3 regions of the Streptococcus sp. UBA4344 genome follow, and region 2 is predicted to be linked to each of the others. Evidence: predicted binding sites of a transcription regulator. Region 2 holds the regulator's gene; each other region holds the start of a gene.
What was found. The regulator NrdR, encoded in region 2, represses ribonucleotide reductase genes. The targets are predictions, from matches to a motif close to ACACNATATATNGTGT.

Region 1 (5,701 bases), on a different contig from region 2:
GGAAATTAGCCGCAAAGCACAAATCCTTACGTGGTGCTACAGGTGTTTTTCCTTCACGTAAACGAGCAAAAGTTGCAATGATGGTTGGCATTTTTGCCATCAATTGAATAGATTGTTCGTAAGTTGCTTCTTCTGAATTATCTTCCGCATTAACATTGTAAACTCCGAGTAGGCTAACTGTTGAACGAAGAACACTCATTGGATGTAAGTGATTACGTGATTGAATCATAATACATTGCACAACAGCGTCACTGATAGCGTAATTATCACGAAGTAATTTTACAAAATCATCAAGTTGTGTTTTATTTGGCAAATGAAGGTTCCAAAGAAGGTAAATCACTTCTTCGAAACTTGCGTCATTGTCCATCAATTCTGAAATATTATAACCTGCGTAAGATAGATTATCATTAATAATCGAGCTAATACGGGTATTACAGGCGATTAAGTCTTTTAATCCACTTGATCCTGTCATATATTAAGCACCCCCTAATTTCTTTCTAACAACCATTGGAAGAATTCCGCCGTTTTTGTAGTAACGGATGTCAGCATCCGCATCAAAACGTACCATGGCTTTAAAGTGTTTTTCACCTGATTCATCACGTGCAATCACATCAACAATATCGTGAATACCAGGATTTTCTGAAAGGTTAATATCGTATGTTTCGTAACCTGTTAATCCAAGACTTTCAGCTGTATCACCTTCTAAGAATTGCAATGGTAAAACCCCCATCATGACAAGGTTTGAGCGGTGAATACGTTCAAAGCTTTCAGCAAGAACAGCTTTAACACCAAGAAGATTTGACCCTTTGGCAGCCCAGTCACGACTTGATCCCATACCATAGTCTTTACCAGCAATGACCAAAGTATCAACCTTATCTTCTTTATAATGCATGGCTGCATCATAGATTGGCATTAATTCACCATTGTATTTTGTATAACCACCAATTTTACCGTCGGCTAATTGGTTTTGAATTCGAATGTTGGCAAATGTTCCGCGCATCATGACTTCGTGGTTACCACGGCGGCTACCATATGAGTTGAAATCAAGGTAATCAACACCATGTTCTGTCAAATATTTAGCAGCTGGACTGTTTTTAGCGATGTTACCTGCTGGTGAAATATGGTCAGTTGTAACACTATCGCCAAATTTAGCCAATGGTTTAAGGTTTTTAAGTGGTTTGATTGCTAAATCATCACCCAAGTTATCAAAGTATGGTGGGTTTTGGATGTATGTTGAGGCTTCATTCCAATGGTAAATTTTACTTTCTTCTGTTGGAATTTGGTTCCATTTTTCACTATCTGTAAAGACATGTTCATACTCGTGTTCGAACAATTCGCGTGTGACAAATTTGTCAACATATTTTGCCACTTCATCATTTGTTGGCATAATGTCTTTAAGATAAACTGGTTCGTTATTTTGATCAAAGCCAAGTGGTTCAGTTGTCAAATCAATGTTAGTATTTCCAGCCAGAGCGTAAGCCACAACAAGTGGCGGGCTAGCAAGGAAGTTCGCTTTGACAAGTGGGTTAACACGTCCTTCAAAGTTACGGTTACCTGATAAAACTGCTGACGCTAACAAATCAGTATCTGTAATTGCCTCAGCTACTTCTGGGCGAAGGCTACCTGAGTTACCGATACATGTTGTACAACCATAACCAACAATATTAAAGCCAAGTGTATCTAGATAAGTTTGCAAACCAGAGTTTCGAAGATAACCTGTCACCACTTTTGAACCAGGAGCAAGTGATGTTTTAACTGTCGGAGCTACGCGTAGACCTCGTTCAACAGCATTTTTAGCAAGTAATCCAGCTGACATGAGTACGTAAGGATTTGATGTATTCGTACATGACGTGATAGCTGCAATTGCCACATGTCCAGTCTTAATCTCAACATCTTGATCTTCAAAATGAACAGTTGCTGTTTTATTAATTTCATCAGCTGTTAGACCAAATCCTTGAACACCTGCTTCACGTACCAAACTTTCTTGGAAAGTTTGTTTAGCTTGTGTCAAATCAATCAAATCTTGTGGACGTTTTGGTCCAGAGATACTTGGTGAAATAGTAGATAAATCAATTTCAACGACTTTAGTGTATTCAGCTTGATGTTCTGGATCGTAGAAAAGATTGTTACGTTTAGCATATTCTTTTGTCAATTCGATGTGAGTTTCATCACGGTTTGTCAAACGCATGTAGTTAAGTGTTTCATCATCGATTGGGAAATAACCACATGTTGCACCGTATTCAGGAGCCATATTAGCGATAGTTGCACGCTCTGCAAGGCTAAGATTTGAAAGACCATCACCAAAGTACTCAACGAATTTGCCGACAACTTTTTCTTGACGAAGGACTTGTGTCACTTTAAGTGCCAAGTCAGTTGCAGTCGCAATCTTAGGCAATTTACCTGTCAAACGGACACCGATGACTTCTGGAATTGGGAAGAATGACGCTTCACCAAGCATAGCTGCTTCAGCTTCAATACCTCCAACACCCCAACCAAGCACACCAATACCATTAATCATTGTTGTATGACTATCAGTACCAAACATTGAATCAGGATAAAGCATGCCATCTTTTTCAATAACAACATCGCTTAAATATTCAATATTAACTTGGTGGATAATCCCTGTTGCTGGTGGAACAGCGCGATAGTTATCAAATGATTTTTCTGCCCATTTCAAAAATTCATAACGCTCATTGTTACGTTTAAATTCCATGTTAATGTTATCTTCTAAAGCTGTGTCACAACCGAAGAAATCGACTTGAACACTGTGGTCAATAACCAAATCAACAGGAATTTCAGGATTAATAAGTTCTGCATCACCACCGTTTGAGACAATGGCATCACGCATTGAGGCAAGGTCAACCACAACTGGTACACCAGTGAAATCTTGTAGGATAACACGACTTGGTTTGAAAGGCACCTCGCCTTGGATGTTTTTAGGATTGTAAGTTGCTAAATTTTCAATGTGAGATTTTGTGACATCTACTCCATCATACTTTCTGAGTAAACTTTCAAGTAATATACGAATAGTGTAAGGGATTCTTTTGATATTTCCTCCATAATGAGAAACGGCTTCTTCAAGATTAAGGTAAGAATAGTCATTCTCTTTGAAAGAAAATTTAGATAAGAACTCTGTCATGTACGGACCCCCGATTATAATTATGGTGTTTTAATTATACAAAATTCAGAAAATTTTGTCAACATTAATTTACAGGTATATGTTAGGTTTTCTGACACAACTTGTCACCTTGTTGGTCGTTTTCCAAAAACGCTTGATATCACTACATTTTGTATCGCTTTCAGCAACAAGGTACTATATGTTGTGTTTTTGTAAGCCTTTTTGTTTGCTTTTTTGGTAAATTTTGGTTATTCTAATTAAACATTGAATTAAAAAAAGATATCGATTTATGGAGGAAAGCCTAATGGCTAACAAAATTACACTTTTTTCAAAAAATAATTGCATGCAATGCAAAATGACCAAAAAGCTTTTAGAAAAAGAGGGGGCTGATTTCCAAGAAATTAATATCGATGAGCGTCCAGACATGATTGATTACGTTAAAAGCCTTGGTTTCACTGCTGCTCCAGTTATCAAAGCCGGCGATATCGTATTCTCTGGCTTTCAACCAAGTAAGTTAAAAGAAATTGTTTAACTACACTACTTCCATCTTTAATTAGAAAGGAATTACCTTGCCCGACAAACGAGCTTGGTATCTTACTTTATGAGTCTTAAAAATCTCGGCGATGTATCATACTTTCGCCTTAATAATGAAATTAACCGTCCAGTCAATGGACAAATCCCCTTAAATAAAGATAAAGAAGCTCTGAAAGCCTTCTTTTCTGAAAATGTCATTCCCAATACAATGACTTTCAAGAACATTTCAGAAAAAATCAGCTACTTAATCACAAATGACTACATTGAAGCTGAATTCATCAGTAACTATTCACCAGAGTTCATTGAATCATTATCTGAAGAATTAAGATCTCACAATTTCCGCTTCAAATCATTCATGGCAGCCTACAAGTTTTACCAGCAATATGCATTAAAAACAAACGACGGTAGTCAATACCTTGAAAGCATCGAAGACCGTGTCCTTTTTAATGCACTCTATTTTGCCAATGGCAATGAGACATTAGCTCGTGATTTAGCCACTGAAATGATTAACCAGCGTTACCAACCAGCTACTCCTTCTTTCTTGAATGCAGGCCGTAGTCGACGAGGAGAATTTGTATCGTGTTTCCTAATTTCAGTTACTGATGACATGAACGCTATTGGACGTTCCATCAACTCAGCTCTGCAATTATCAAGAATCGGAGGCGGTGTTGGTATTAGCCTTTCAAATTTGCGTGAGGCTGGAGCTCCTATTAAAGGATATGAAGGTGCAGCATCTGGTGTGGTACCAGTCATGAAACTCTTTGAAGATAGCTTTTCATATTCTAACCAACTTGGTCAACGCCAAGGTGCCGGTGCGGTTTACCTGGATGTTTTCCACCCAGATATCATGGCTTTCTTATCTACTAAAAAAGAAAACGCTGATGAAAAAGTGCGTGTCAAAACACTGTCACTTGGAATCACCGTTCCTGATAAATTCTACGAACTAGCTCGCAAAAATGAAGACATGTATCTCTTCAGCCCATATAGTGTTGAGCGTGAGTACGGTGTTCCTTACAGCTACGTGGACATCACAGCAGAATACGACAAAATGGTTGCAAATCCTAATATTGTCAAAACTAAGATTAAAGCGCGTGATTTGGAAACTGAAATTTCAAAACTCCAACAAGAATCTGGTTATCCTTATGTAATTAACATTGACACAGCTAACCGTACTAATCCAATCGATGGTAAAATCATCATGTCAAACCTATGTTCTGAAGTTCTTCAGGTTCAAAAACCAAGCATTATCAATGATGCCCAAGAATTTGTCAAAATGGGAACAGATATTTCATGTAATTTGGGTTCAACTAACATCGTTAATATGATGACTTCTCCAGATTTTGGTCGCTCTATTAAAGCTATGACACGCGCTCTAACTTTTGTTTCAGATACGTCATCAATTGAAGCTGTGCCAACAATCAAGCATGGGAATGAACAAGCTCATACCTTTGGACTTGGTGCTATGGGACTTCACACCTACCTAGCTCAAAACCATATTCACTATGGAAGTCCGGAATCTATTGAATTTACAAACATCTATTTCATGTTGCTCAATTACTGGACATTAGTCGAATCTAATCAGATTGCCCGCGAACGCAAGCAGACATTTGTAGGATTTGAAAAGTCAAAATACGCGGACGGAAGTTACTTTGATAAATACATCACAGGTGAATTTGTACCAAAATCTGATCGCGTGAAAGAACTTTTTGCAGATCATTTTATCCCTAGTGGTAAAGATTGGGCTGAGCTTCGTGATGCTATCATAGCAGACGGGCTCTATCACCAAAATCGTTTAGCAGTTGCTCCAAATGGTTCTATTTCTTATATCAATGATGTTTCTGCGTCACTTCATCCAATTACGCAACGTATTGAAGAACGTCAAGAAAAGAAAATTGGTAAGATATATTACCCTGCTGCTGGTTTGTCGACAGATACAATTCCTTACTACACATCTGCTTATGATATGGATATGCGAAAAGTCATTGATGTTTATGCCGCAGCTACCGAGCACGTCGACCAAGGGTTATCACTCACCTTGTTCTTACGCAG
Region 2 (5,701 bases):
TTAAAGAAAATCTTGCTTTAGTACTAGAAGATGATTTTATTGATTTGGAAGAAAGTGCAATCGATAATATTCTTTTGACAATTCCAATGCAAGTTTTGAGTGACGACGAACGTCAATCAGATGATATGCCTTCAGGTCAAAATTGGTCAGTCATGACAGAAGATCAATATGAGGCATTACAAAATGAAAAGAAAAAGGAAAATAACCCATTTTCTGCCTTAAATGGCTTGTTTGAAGATTAATATAATTTTCATTAAAAAGATAAAATTTTCTTGAATTATCGTTTACACTTTGATATACTTTTAGAGCAATATAGTATACTTGGCTGAGTAGGTCATTTTTGAGAATTGTATTAAAAAGGGATAGAGTGATGGATGATTTTTTTCTCATAAATTGAACGAAAATTAAAACGGTAACGATAGCTGTGTACTAGGCAAATTATTAGATTTTATAATCTTTACATTAAATAAAAGGTTGGTGACAATGAGTAAAAAGATTTTAATTATTGAGGATGAAAAAAATCTTGCGCGCTTTGTGTCTTTAGAATTACAACATGAGGGGTATTCAGTAGTTGTTGAGACAAATGGACGTTTGGGGCTCCAAACAGCTTTAGATGATGATTTCGATTTGATTCTATTGGACTTGATGTTGCCTGATATGGACGGATTCGAAATCACACGTCGACTTCGTTTAGAAAAAGACACTTCAATCATCATGATGACAGCTCGTGATTCTATTATGGATATTGTTGCTGGTCTTGACCGTGGAGCAGATGATTACATTGTAAAACCATTTGCAATTGAAGAATTATTGGCTCGTGTTCGTGCTGTATTCCGTCGTCAAGATGCTAATTCTAAACAAGACAAAGAAGGTCAAGCAAAAGAAGGTCTATTAGGACTTCGTTTAAATCCACAAAATCGTTCTGCAGTACGTGGTGATGATGAAATTTCATTAACAAAACGTGAATATGATTTGTTAAGCGTACTTCTTTCAAATGTTAATCGCGTGATGACACGTGAAGAACTTTTGGCAAGTGTTTGGCGTTATGATACTGACATTGAAACAAATGTCGTGGATGTTTACATCCGTTACCTTCGTGGTAAGGTAGATATTCCTGGTAAAGAATCATATATCCAAACTGTTCGTGGAATGGGTTATATTATTCGAGAAAAATAATGATAAAGTGCTTTAAAAAGTCATTATCTAAAAAAATTTCCTTAACGTCTCTTCAGTGGGTCTTGCTCATTTTATCGGTCTTTAATTTGCTTGTTTATATCGGGGTGACTCGAGTTTTTCTTGCACAAGACCGCTACAACACTGAACAAGCTATTGAAGTTGTTAGGGAGTTTTTGTCTAAAGAAACCTCTTTAACAGAGGGTAATTTATTAGACTTGTTGGAACAATTCAATGTAACCGGTTCACTTGTTGAAGATGGCAATAAAACCTATGTTTTTGACAAGCAAGGTGGTATTGATGATTTGATTTTTGATAATCAAGATGTTTCTATTTATGATAAAAATAAACAATTAGTTTTGACAACCAATAAAGTGTTATCAACAATAAAAATCGGAAAAGTTGGTGAAACGACTACACATCGTTCACCAGCTTTTAGTGGTTTTTATCAAAGTGAAAAGGTTTATTCTAAAGATAGTCGCGAGGTTATTGGCTACGTAACAGTTTACCAAGGCTTTGCTTCTTACTATATGGCACGTCACGCTTTAGTCGCGATTTTACTGGTTTCTGAACTGATTGAAGCTTGTTTGATTTTTAAACTATTAATGGTAGTTTCTCACCGTTCGTTAAAACCGTTGAGAGATTTTCAAGCGTTTTTAGAAGAGCTTTCTGAAAATCCAAGTGATTTAGCCTTGAGATCTGATATTAAATCTGGTGATGATATTGAGAAATTATCAGCAACTTTTGACAATATGTTGGAGCAAATTGAAGGATATGCGAAGCGGCAAACACGTTTTGTTAGTGATGTTAGTCACGAATTGAGAACGCCGATTGCTGTTATTAAAGGACACCTAGGGTTGCTACAACGTTGGGGGAAAGATGATCCTGAAATATTGTGTGAAAGTCTTGATGCTGCATACCATGAAGCTGATCGAATGTCTATTATGGTAAATGATATGTTGGATATGGTTCGTGTGCAAGGAAGTTTTGACCTTCACAAGGGAGAAATTACTGATTTAAGACAGGCAATCGAAGTTGTTTTAGGTAATTTCCGTATTCTGTATCCAGATTTTCGTTTCTCATTGACATCGACAATTGATGATTGTATTTATGCTGAAATTTACAAGCATCATTTTGAACAGGCTATTTTGATTTTAATTGATAATGGCGTTAAATATTCTTCAGGTAGTAAAAATATCCATGTGACTTTGGATGTTTTAGGTGATGATGCGATTGTTAAAGTTCGAGATGAGGGTGAAGGTATTTCACAAGATGATTTAAATCATATTTTTGAACGTTTTTATCGCACGGATAAGTCACGAAATCGTGTTTCGACACAAGGTGGGCTTGGGATTGGTTTAGCCATTCTTAAGCAAATTGTAGATGCTTATAACCTTAAAGTTAGTGTCAGCAGCGTTGTTGACGAGGGGACTGAGTTTACTTTAGTTATCCCGAGAGTTATGGCAGAATAACATTAAAAGACAGACTGAGCTCTCTTCTCGGTCTGTTCGTTTTTCTAATAAAGTATGACATGATATTTTCTTAGAAAAGGGAAAGCGACAACTGAGCCAGGTAGGACTGGTATTACTTTCATAATGATTGAATTTATGTTAAAATTAAGTATTAGAATAATTGGTAGAATGGGGTGTTTGTATGCGTTGTCCAAAATGTAATTATAATAAATCGAGCGTCATTGATAGCCGTCAAGCTGAGGATGGTAATGCTATTAGACGACGCCGTGAATGTGAAAATTGTCATGCGCGTTTTACAACCTTTGAACGCGTCGAAGAACTACCCTTGTTAGTCATTAAAAAAGATGGAACGCGTGAACAATTTTCTCGAGAAAAAATCTTAAATGGCATTTTCCAAAGTGCACAAAAACGTCCAGTATCCAGTGATGATATTGAACAAGTCGTGTCACGTATTGAACAAAGAATTCGTAGTGAATACGAAAGTGAAGTTCCAAGTACTGTGATTGGTAACCTTGTGATGGATGAGTTAGCTGAACTTGATGAAATTACTTATGTTCGCTTTGCCTCAGTTTACAAATCATTTAAAGATGTTGATGAGATTGAGGAACTTCTTCAGCAAATTACGAATCGCGTGCGTAGTAAGAAGAAAAGAAGTAAGCTAGATGAGACCGATTGATGAATTTTCTTATGTCAAAAATAACAAGGTTTTGTTGGATTCAGATAGTTTAACTCAGCTCTATCATCCAGTCATTGGAAATCATGCGGTTTTGTTGTATGATTATCTTTTGGCTTTCTTTGATGATGGTGTAAAACGTCACAAGTTTAGTGAAATTCTCAACCATTTACAACTTAGCATGCAGGAAGTTGAGGAAGCTTTGGCGATTTTAACAGCGGTGGATTTATTGGTTTTATACCAAACACGTGACGCCTATGTCTTGAAGTTACAGCCTGCTTTGAATCGCGAAACTTTTTTGGCTAATCCCATTTATCGCCGTTTATTGGAACAAAGAATTGGCGAAGTAGCTGTAGCAGAATTGGATGTGACATTACCTGATAATGCGCGTGATGTTTCAAAAAAATTCTCTGATATTTTTTCAGTGGATGAAAATCCTTCTGTTCCAAAGACAGTATCAAAGAATCATTTCGATTTAGATAGTTTTGAACGCTTGATGTTACGCGATGGCTTACAATTTAAGGACGAAAAGGCTGATGTTGTCTTAATTTACAGCCTAGCTGATAAATACACAATGAATTGGTTTGATACCTATCGTTTAGCAAAGAATACAGCTATTAATGGGAAAATTTCCCCACAACGAATGACTGTACAACTTGAGCAAAAAAAATCTGGTAGTGCGCAAAGTAAAGACCAATTTGATGCTAAAGAACAAGTGATTATCCGAGAAGCTAAGCAAGCGAGTGCTAAAGAATTTCTCGAAAAAATCAAGGCACCTCGTCGTGCGGTGGTTACCGAGAGTGAGCGTAAAGTGTTAGAAGAGTTAGCTAATATGAATTTCCTAGATGAAGTGATTAACGTTATGGTTCTTTACACTTTAAACAAAACACAGTCGGCAAATATCAATAAACCTTATATTATGAAGGTAGCAAATGATTTTGCTTTCCAAAAAATTGCTACAGCTGAAGCGGCAGTTCTTAAAATGCGTAGTTTTGCACAACGAAACAAAGAACGCAAGGCGAAAGCGAAAGTTACTAAAAGCAATGTCCCTGAGTGGACAGCTAAAGAATACAAGCATGTTGCGACAGCTGAAGAAAAAGCGAAACTTGAAGAGCTTAGACGTAGCATGTTAGAAGATTAAGGAGTGAGTGATGGAAAAAATCGGACAAACCTTGGCTAAACAGCTTCGCCAAAGTCGAATTGATCTTAATGAATTGACTCAAGCTATTTTAGCGGATAAGGAAATTGCTGATTTTATCACGTCAAATGGCTTGACTCAAGAGCAGATTAATCGTAGTCTTCCTAAGTTTAATCAGTTCATGGTAGAACGTGAGAAGTTTCAAAATCAAGATGCTTCTTATGTAGCAAAAGGCTATAAACCAGCTCTTAGTATGAATGAAGGTTACGCTGATGTTATTTATCTAGAGACTCGTGAATTGGTAGAAGCTAAAAAACGTCAGGATATCAAAAATCGTGTGACATTGATTGGTTTGCCAACAAGTCTTAAGCATATTTCAACTGATGATATTGACCTTGGGGATCCTAATCGTATTGAGATTTATAATTATTTGAATGATTATATTAAAAATCTTGAGGACAAACCACAAAAAGGACTCTATGTCTTTGGAACTTTTGGTGTCGGGAAATCATATTTGATGGCCTATTTGGCTAACCGCTTGTCAGCTAAGTATGGTAAATCAACAACTCTCTTGCATTTTCCAACTTTTTGTGTGGATATCAAAAATGCTATCAACACAGGTACCGTAAAAGAACAGATTGACCAAATTAAGCAATCTGAGATTCTTGTTTTGGATGACATCGGTGCTGAACAACAAAGTTCTTGGATTCGTGATGATGTCCTTCAAGTGATTCTTCAGTATCGTATGCAAGAAAATCTTTTAACGTTCTTCACTTCTAACCTTGATTTTAAGGGACTTGAAGAACATTTCTCAATCTCACGTTCTGGTGATGAAACTTGGCAAGCCAAACGTGTGATGGAACGTATTCGTTATTTAGCTCGAGAAATTCATCTTCAGGGTGAAAATCGACGTTAATTGTACAAATCATTAATAGTGATAATAGATAAAAGAATGTGAAAGGAATATCGGCGAAGGCATTTGTGATGTTTTCGTGTGGCAAACAGCCACTTAAGGCAGTGATAAACTGTTTTACCGAACAGGTATTAAGAACTATGGCTTTACCTACAGTTGCTATTGTCGGACGTCCTAACGTCGGCAAATCGACTTTGTTTAACCGTATCGCAGGTGAGCGTATTTCAATTGTTGAAGATGTCGAGGGTGTTACTCGTGACCGTATTTATACAACAGGTGAATGGCTTAACCGCAAGTTTTCATTGATTGATACAGGTGGTATCGATGATGTT
Region 3 (5,701 bases), on a different contig from region 2:
CCTTTACCGGCTTTATAATTAGCAAATTTGCCTTGGATATAACGGTAAGCATCTAACTTACTTTCGTAACGGATGTAAGCATCAGCAGCACGTTCATCCTTATCTTCTTCCACAATTTTACGGCTGGCTTCCATTGCCATTTCATTAACTGTAATTTGTGAATCTACCCAAGCTTCAAATTCTTTTAAAAATTCTTGTTCGTAAGTCATAAATACCTCTCGTCTGATTTCCTAGGTCATATTATAACACAAACCTTGATAAAATGAGAGCCTTGTAAAGGATTTGTAACATGATTTCCATGAAACAGCTTCTTTTTCAAGATATTTTTCTGAAAAGATAGGTCAAATCATTGAAATAGCTGAAAATTTAACAACTTTTTACTCATACAATCTTGTCTTTTTCTACCATATAAGATAGAATATTAAAAATATTTTGACAAGATATTCTTGGAAGGGAGTTTTAAAATGATTTTATCGCAATTTGATGCTAAACAAGAAGCTATTATCAATCCAAAAGATATCGTACAAGCACTGCCAGATTTTCCAAAAACCGCTGTAACTTGCTTTGCAAGAGGCACTTTTGCGAGAATTTTAGCTGAATTTCCGCACCGTAAACTTACCAAAACAACTGTGGCTAATCTCGAAATTCCGGTTTATGCACTAGACTTTCACGGTCAAGAAGTTGCCTTTTTCAATTCTTATGTTGGAGCCAGTGGCTGCGTGGCTATCTTAGAAGACATTATCGCCATGGGAGCTGAAAATTTGCTTGTCTTTGGGACTTGTGGAGTACTTGATAGCAGTATCAAAGAAACATCAATCATTATCCCCACAACAGCTATTCGCGACGAAGGAACTAGTTATCACTATGCTCCTGCAGCTGATGAAATCGCCCTTAATCATACTTATCGCAAGCATTTTAAAACTTTCCTTGAGCAGCTAAATATCTCTTATACCGAAGGAAAAGTCTGGTCAACTGACGGTATTTACCGCGAAACACATGGGAAAATGTTAGCCAGAAAGGCACAAGGCGCTATTGCTGTTGATATGGAATGCTCTGCCATTGCCGCACTTGCTGAGTTTAGAAAAATTAACCATTTTCAATTCTTTTACTCAGCTGACAACTTAGATGCCGAGATTTGGGACGCTAGAACACTAGCTAACGACGCTGATTTGGAAACCAAAGACCGCATTGCAAACCTTGCCTTAAGCTTTGCAACTCAAGTATTTCAATAATAGTCTAAGAAACTCAGCCTTATTAGCTGAGTTTTTTTTGAAATTTTTTTATTGCTGTTAATGCTTGATTTTTAGCTATCTTTGACTTTTTAATCCAAAAAAATCAGTTTTAAGCTCTTGTCAAACACAAAATATAGTGCTACTATTTTATCCGGGCACAAGATATTGTGTCTAAAACTTTTGTCTCGACAAGGCAAGGCCTTAATTTGTCAAACATAGATATTATATTGGGAAAGGAGGACATGTTTCACCTATTTCCACACCATAATACTCACCCAAACATACATTTACTAACCTTTTCATAAGACAGATAGCTAAGCTATCACACATACATTAACATTTTACACATATTCACAAAATAAAAAAGCATACTGGAGGTGCATTACCATCGTGATTATTCTAGCAGGAATGATAGGAGTCGGAAAAACTACCTACACTTCTCTCTTGGCCAAAGAACTTGGCACAACAGCTTTCTTTGAACCAGTTGATAATAACCCAATTTTAGATAAATACTATGAAGACCCAGAAAAATATGGGTTTGCTTTACAAATTTACTTCTTGAACAAGCGCTTCAAATCAATCAAAGAAGCTTACGAAGCAGACAATAATGTCTTAGACCGTTCAATCTACGAAGATGCTTTATTCACTTATATCAATACCCTTCAAGGAAGCATCAGTGATCAAGAATACAATATCTATTTGGAATTGCTAGACAACATGATGGAGGAAATTGACGGACTTCCTAAAAAAGCTCCTGATTTGCTTATCTACCTCGAAGGAAGTTTCGACCACATCATGAAAAATATCAAAAAACGTGGACGTGATTTTGAACAACCAGATGACGAAAATGGTCTAACAGATTACTACAAACTCCTTCACAAGCACTACACTAAATGGTATGAAGATTACCAATACAGTCCCAAAATGAAAATCAACACCGACAACCTCGATGTTACCAAAGCTGAGGACTGGGATAAAGTGTACCAAATGATCCGTCAAGAAATGAAATCAATTGGAATTGGAGATTAACATTTTTTGAAAAAAGAACTTTCACTTAAAGAATCATTTAACAACGCTTGGAATCGTTTTGACTTAAAAGAAAAGATTTTCGTAATCTTTGCCTTCTTAGTCTCTCTCGGATTTACCCTATACGGGATGATTCCGACACTCTTTTCAGGAGACCTTAACATCTTACATGTCCTCTCAATTATCATGTCTATCTTTGGTTTTGTTGGGACATGGACGTTAGCGATTCAGTGGCAACATACCTTTAAAGCCAATGGTATTCAAAATGTTGCTGGGATTTTAGTGGCTGGCATTCAAGGTGTTTACGGTGAAATGTTCAAAAGTTGCTACTACCTTGCAACAGAGTTTATCGGTCATTATAACTGGAAAAAACGCCGCAATGATAATGGTGAATTAGTTGTTGATAAAAAATTCAGTCTAAAAGACGTTCTTATCGCTGTTTTCTTCTGGACATTTGGCTTAGGATTTATTTCTTACTGGATGGGAGGACAAAAAATTGTCCTTGATGCCATCACAAATGGACTTTCCTTTACTGCCCAACAGCGCCAAGTAAAAGGTCACATCGATGGCTACTACATTTGGCTAGTTGTTGATTTGCTCAGTTTCATCCTTTACCTATCTATCGGAAACCCAATCGTTGCCTTCAGTTACCTGGGTATGGTGGCACAAGGTTTCGTAGGAATTATCATCTGGAAGAAAAGCCAAGGACAAGAAAGTCTAACTCAAGAAAACCTAGCTTAACATCACTATAAAATAGAAAACTCAAAAAGGCTGAGACATTTTTGTCTCAGCCTTTTTGCTTATACGATTGCAATAAGTAATACGCAGTCGTTGAGTGGGGTCTAATGCGTTGATAAATCAACTTTTACAACCCTACTCAACCTTGTGGGGGTGAGAGTAAAACAGTTCAGTGAACTGTTTTAGGTCAGCAACAAGAAATTAAGACTTGCTGAGAAATCGAATTTCTTCGAAATTACCGATTTCTATCTCACTCCCTTTTTAATAATCTCATGAATTGATTTAACAGGCTGAACATCTTTTTCATGTTCTCCAAGCATTTTTTCCATCCAAATCATGTCATACCAACGGTTGAATTTATAACCCGAATCATGAAATTTTCCAACCAATTGATAACCAAGTGCTCGATGGAATTTCTCGCTTCCATTTGTCAGATAGGCATCTTCGACATCAGTTGAAGCAATACAAGCATTAAGATTGAGGATACCCATTTGAGTTAGATAATCTTCTAACTTTCCATAGATTTGACGTCCTACACCCTTACCACGCGCAGCCTTATCCAGATAAACCGTCGCTTCTGCTGACCAAGCATAAGCAGCTCTAGGATGGAATTTAGAGGCATAAGCATAACCAAGAATCTTGCCATCCTCTTCGGCTACCAAATAAGGATAAAAGGCCATAATTGTACGCATACGAGCTGTAAATTCCTCTAAACTAGGCACATCGTACTCAAATGTAATAGCTGTTTCTTCAACATAATAACGATAAATATCAAGCAGAGCTTTTGCATCATCTAAGCTTGCCAAACGAATCGTAATGGCCATTCTCACAAGTCCTCCAAAAATAATCAATAATTTAGTATAACGATAAAGTAGCCCAGTGTCAAAATAAACATAACACCACTTGTCAAATTCACGATTATTAAAAAACGCAAGGAGCCCCTTACGTTTCATCATTTTCTTATTTCTTGACTAACTTAACAACTGCTTCTGTCCTTGCCGTATGCGGAAACATATCCACTGACTGAATATAATGAACGTCATAAACTTTACTTAATTTTACTAAGTCACGAGCCAACGTTGCTGTATTACATGACACATAAACCATTTTAGCAGGTTGATACTTCAAAATAGTATCTAAAAGCTTATCATCAAGACCTGTACGTGGTGGATCGACGATTAAAGCATCCGCACGATAGCCTTCTTTATACCATTTTGGAATAATCTCTTCTGCACGCCCAGCTTCATAGTGAGTATTATCAAATCCCATACGCTGTGCATTTTTCTTAGCATCAGCAATTGCCTCTGGAATAATATCCATACCACGAACACTTTTTACCTTATCAGCAAAAGCAAAACCAATTGTCCCAACACCACAATAAGCATCTATGACATGGTCATTTTCAGTTACATCAAGCGCTGCAACAGCCTGACTATACAAAACCTGCGTTTGTTCAGGGTTCAATTGATAAAAGGCACGTGGCGACAAGCTAAATTGATAGTTCAATACCTCTTCAGAAATATCTGCATTCCCCCAGATAACCTCTGTTTTTTCGCCATAAATATCGCTTGATTTTGAACGATTATAGTTCACAGCGATTCCTTTAATCTCTTCAAATTCTGCTGTTAAAGCCTTAATCACAGGTGCCAAGAAAACATCACGACTAGTGATAAAAATAATTTGAACTTGGTCGCTTGACTTTGCCTTACGAATCATTACAGTTCGAATACCAGCAATCTTGCGTTCATCATAAATTGGAATATGATGCTTTTCTAAAAGCTCTGTCACACGATTAATAATCGCTTGTGTCAATTCATCCTGCACCAAACAATCCTTGATATCAACAAGACGATGACTCCCCTCTTCAAAAAGCCCAGCCTTCACATTACCTTTAAAAGAACGTGTCTGGAACTGCAACTTAGCACGGTAATGATAAGGCACTTCCACCCCAAGTGTATGACGAATTTCGAATTTTTCATAACCAGCAGGCTTAAATTTCTTCAATGACTGTGAAATCAAATCATCTTTAAATTCCAATTGTTTATCATAACGCAAATGCATGATTTGACAACCACCGCATTTTTGATAAATCGGACATTTAGGCTCCACACGGAATTTTGATTTTTTATTAATTGTTAATAGTCTTGCCTGCGCAAAATTACGCTTAACTGAGGTAATTTGACAAAAAATATCTTCCCCCTTCAAAGCACCTGGGACGAAGACTAAAGTCTTCTTATAAAATCCAATTCCTTCACCATTAATTCCCATTCGCTTGATTTTCAAAGGAATTTTTTGTTTTACTTTCAAATTCATTAGTGACTAAATATAACTCCTGCTTCTTTCAATTTTTCTAAAGTCGCCTCACCAAACTGAGGTAGGGCTAAAATTTCTGCTTCTGTCCAAACTTGAAAATCTTGCAAATGATAAATATCATGTGCTAGCAAAATATCAATTTGGAATTCTGTTAAAAATTCTAAGGATTCAACTTCTGACTGCCCAACTTTATGCTCTGAAAAATAATCATTCAAGTAAGCTTGTACATAATTTCCAGCAGTCATTAACAAGGGCAAAATGCGATAAAATCCGACATATACCGCTTCTAGACTATCCTTTTGATGAATTCCAGACGCCCCAACAGACATAATATCATCCATTAAAAAATCAGGTGATTGGCAAAAAATAGTAAAATCTTTCACATTTACATT

Region 1: the regulator NrdR is predicted to act here: its motif matches at 3,311-3,326, upstream of nrdH (glutaredoxin-like protein NrdH).
Region 3: the regulator NrdR is predicted to act here: its motif matches at 1,388-1,403, upstream of B4D49_RS00470 (deoxynucleoside kinase).

What each region holds. Positions count from the first base shown of each region.
Region 1 covers NZ_DGTE01000006.1:10,415-16,115, reverse strand. The annotation lists gene B4D49_RS01090 (citrate synthase) at 1-472, opposite strand, end outside; gene acnA (aconitate hydratase AcnA) at 476-3,139, opposite strand; gene nrdH (glutaredoxin-like protein NrdH) at 3,423-3,650, shown strand; gene nrdE (class 1b ribonucleoside-diphosphate reductase subunit alpha) at 3,720-5,701, shown strand, end outside.
Region 2 covers NZ_DGTE01000046.1:41,847-47,547, forward strand. The annotation lists gene B4D49_RS08940 (YceD family protein) at 1-242, shown strand, start outside; gene B4D49_RS08945 (response regulator transcription factor) at 484-1,176, shown strand; gene B4D49_RS08950 (sensor histidine kinase) at 1,176-2,645, shown strand; gene nrdR (transcriptional regulator NrdR) at 2,827-3,321, shown strand; gene B4D49_RS08960 (DnaD domain protein) at 3,308-4,459, shown strand; gene dnaI (primosomal protein DnaI) at 4,470-5,372, shown strand; gene der (ribosome biogenesis GTPase Der) at 5,510-5,701, shown strand, end outside.
Region 3 covers NZ_DGTE01000002.1:9,643-15,343, forward strand. The annotation lists gene B4D49_RS00460 (DUF1912 family protein) at 1-209, opposite strand, end outside; gene B4D49_RS00465 (nucleoside phosphorylase) at 465-1,232, shown strand; gene B4D49_RS00470 (deoxynucleoside kinase) at 1,623-2,261, shown strand; gene pnuC (nicotinamide riboside transporter PnuC) at 2,268-2,999, shown strand; gene B4D49_RS00480 (GNAT family N-acetyltransferase) at 3,242-3,820, opposite strand; gene rlmD (23S rRNA (uracil(1939)-C(5))-methyltransferase RlmD) at 3,957-5,309, opposite strand; gene B4D49_RS00490 (hypothetical protein) at 5,309-5,701, opposite strand, start outside.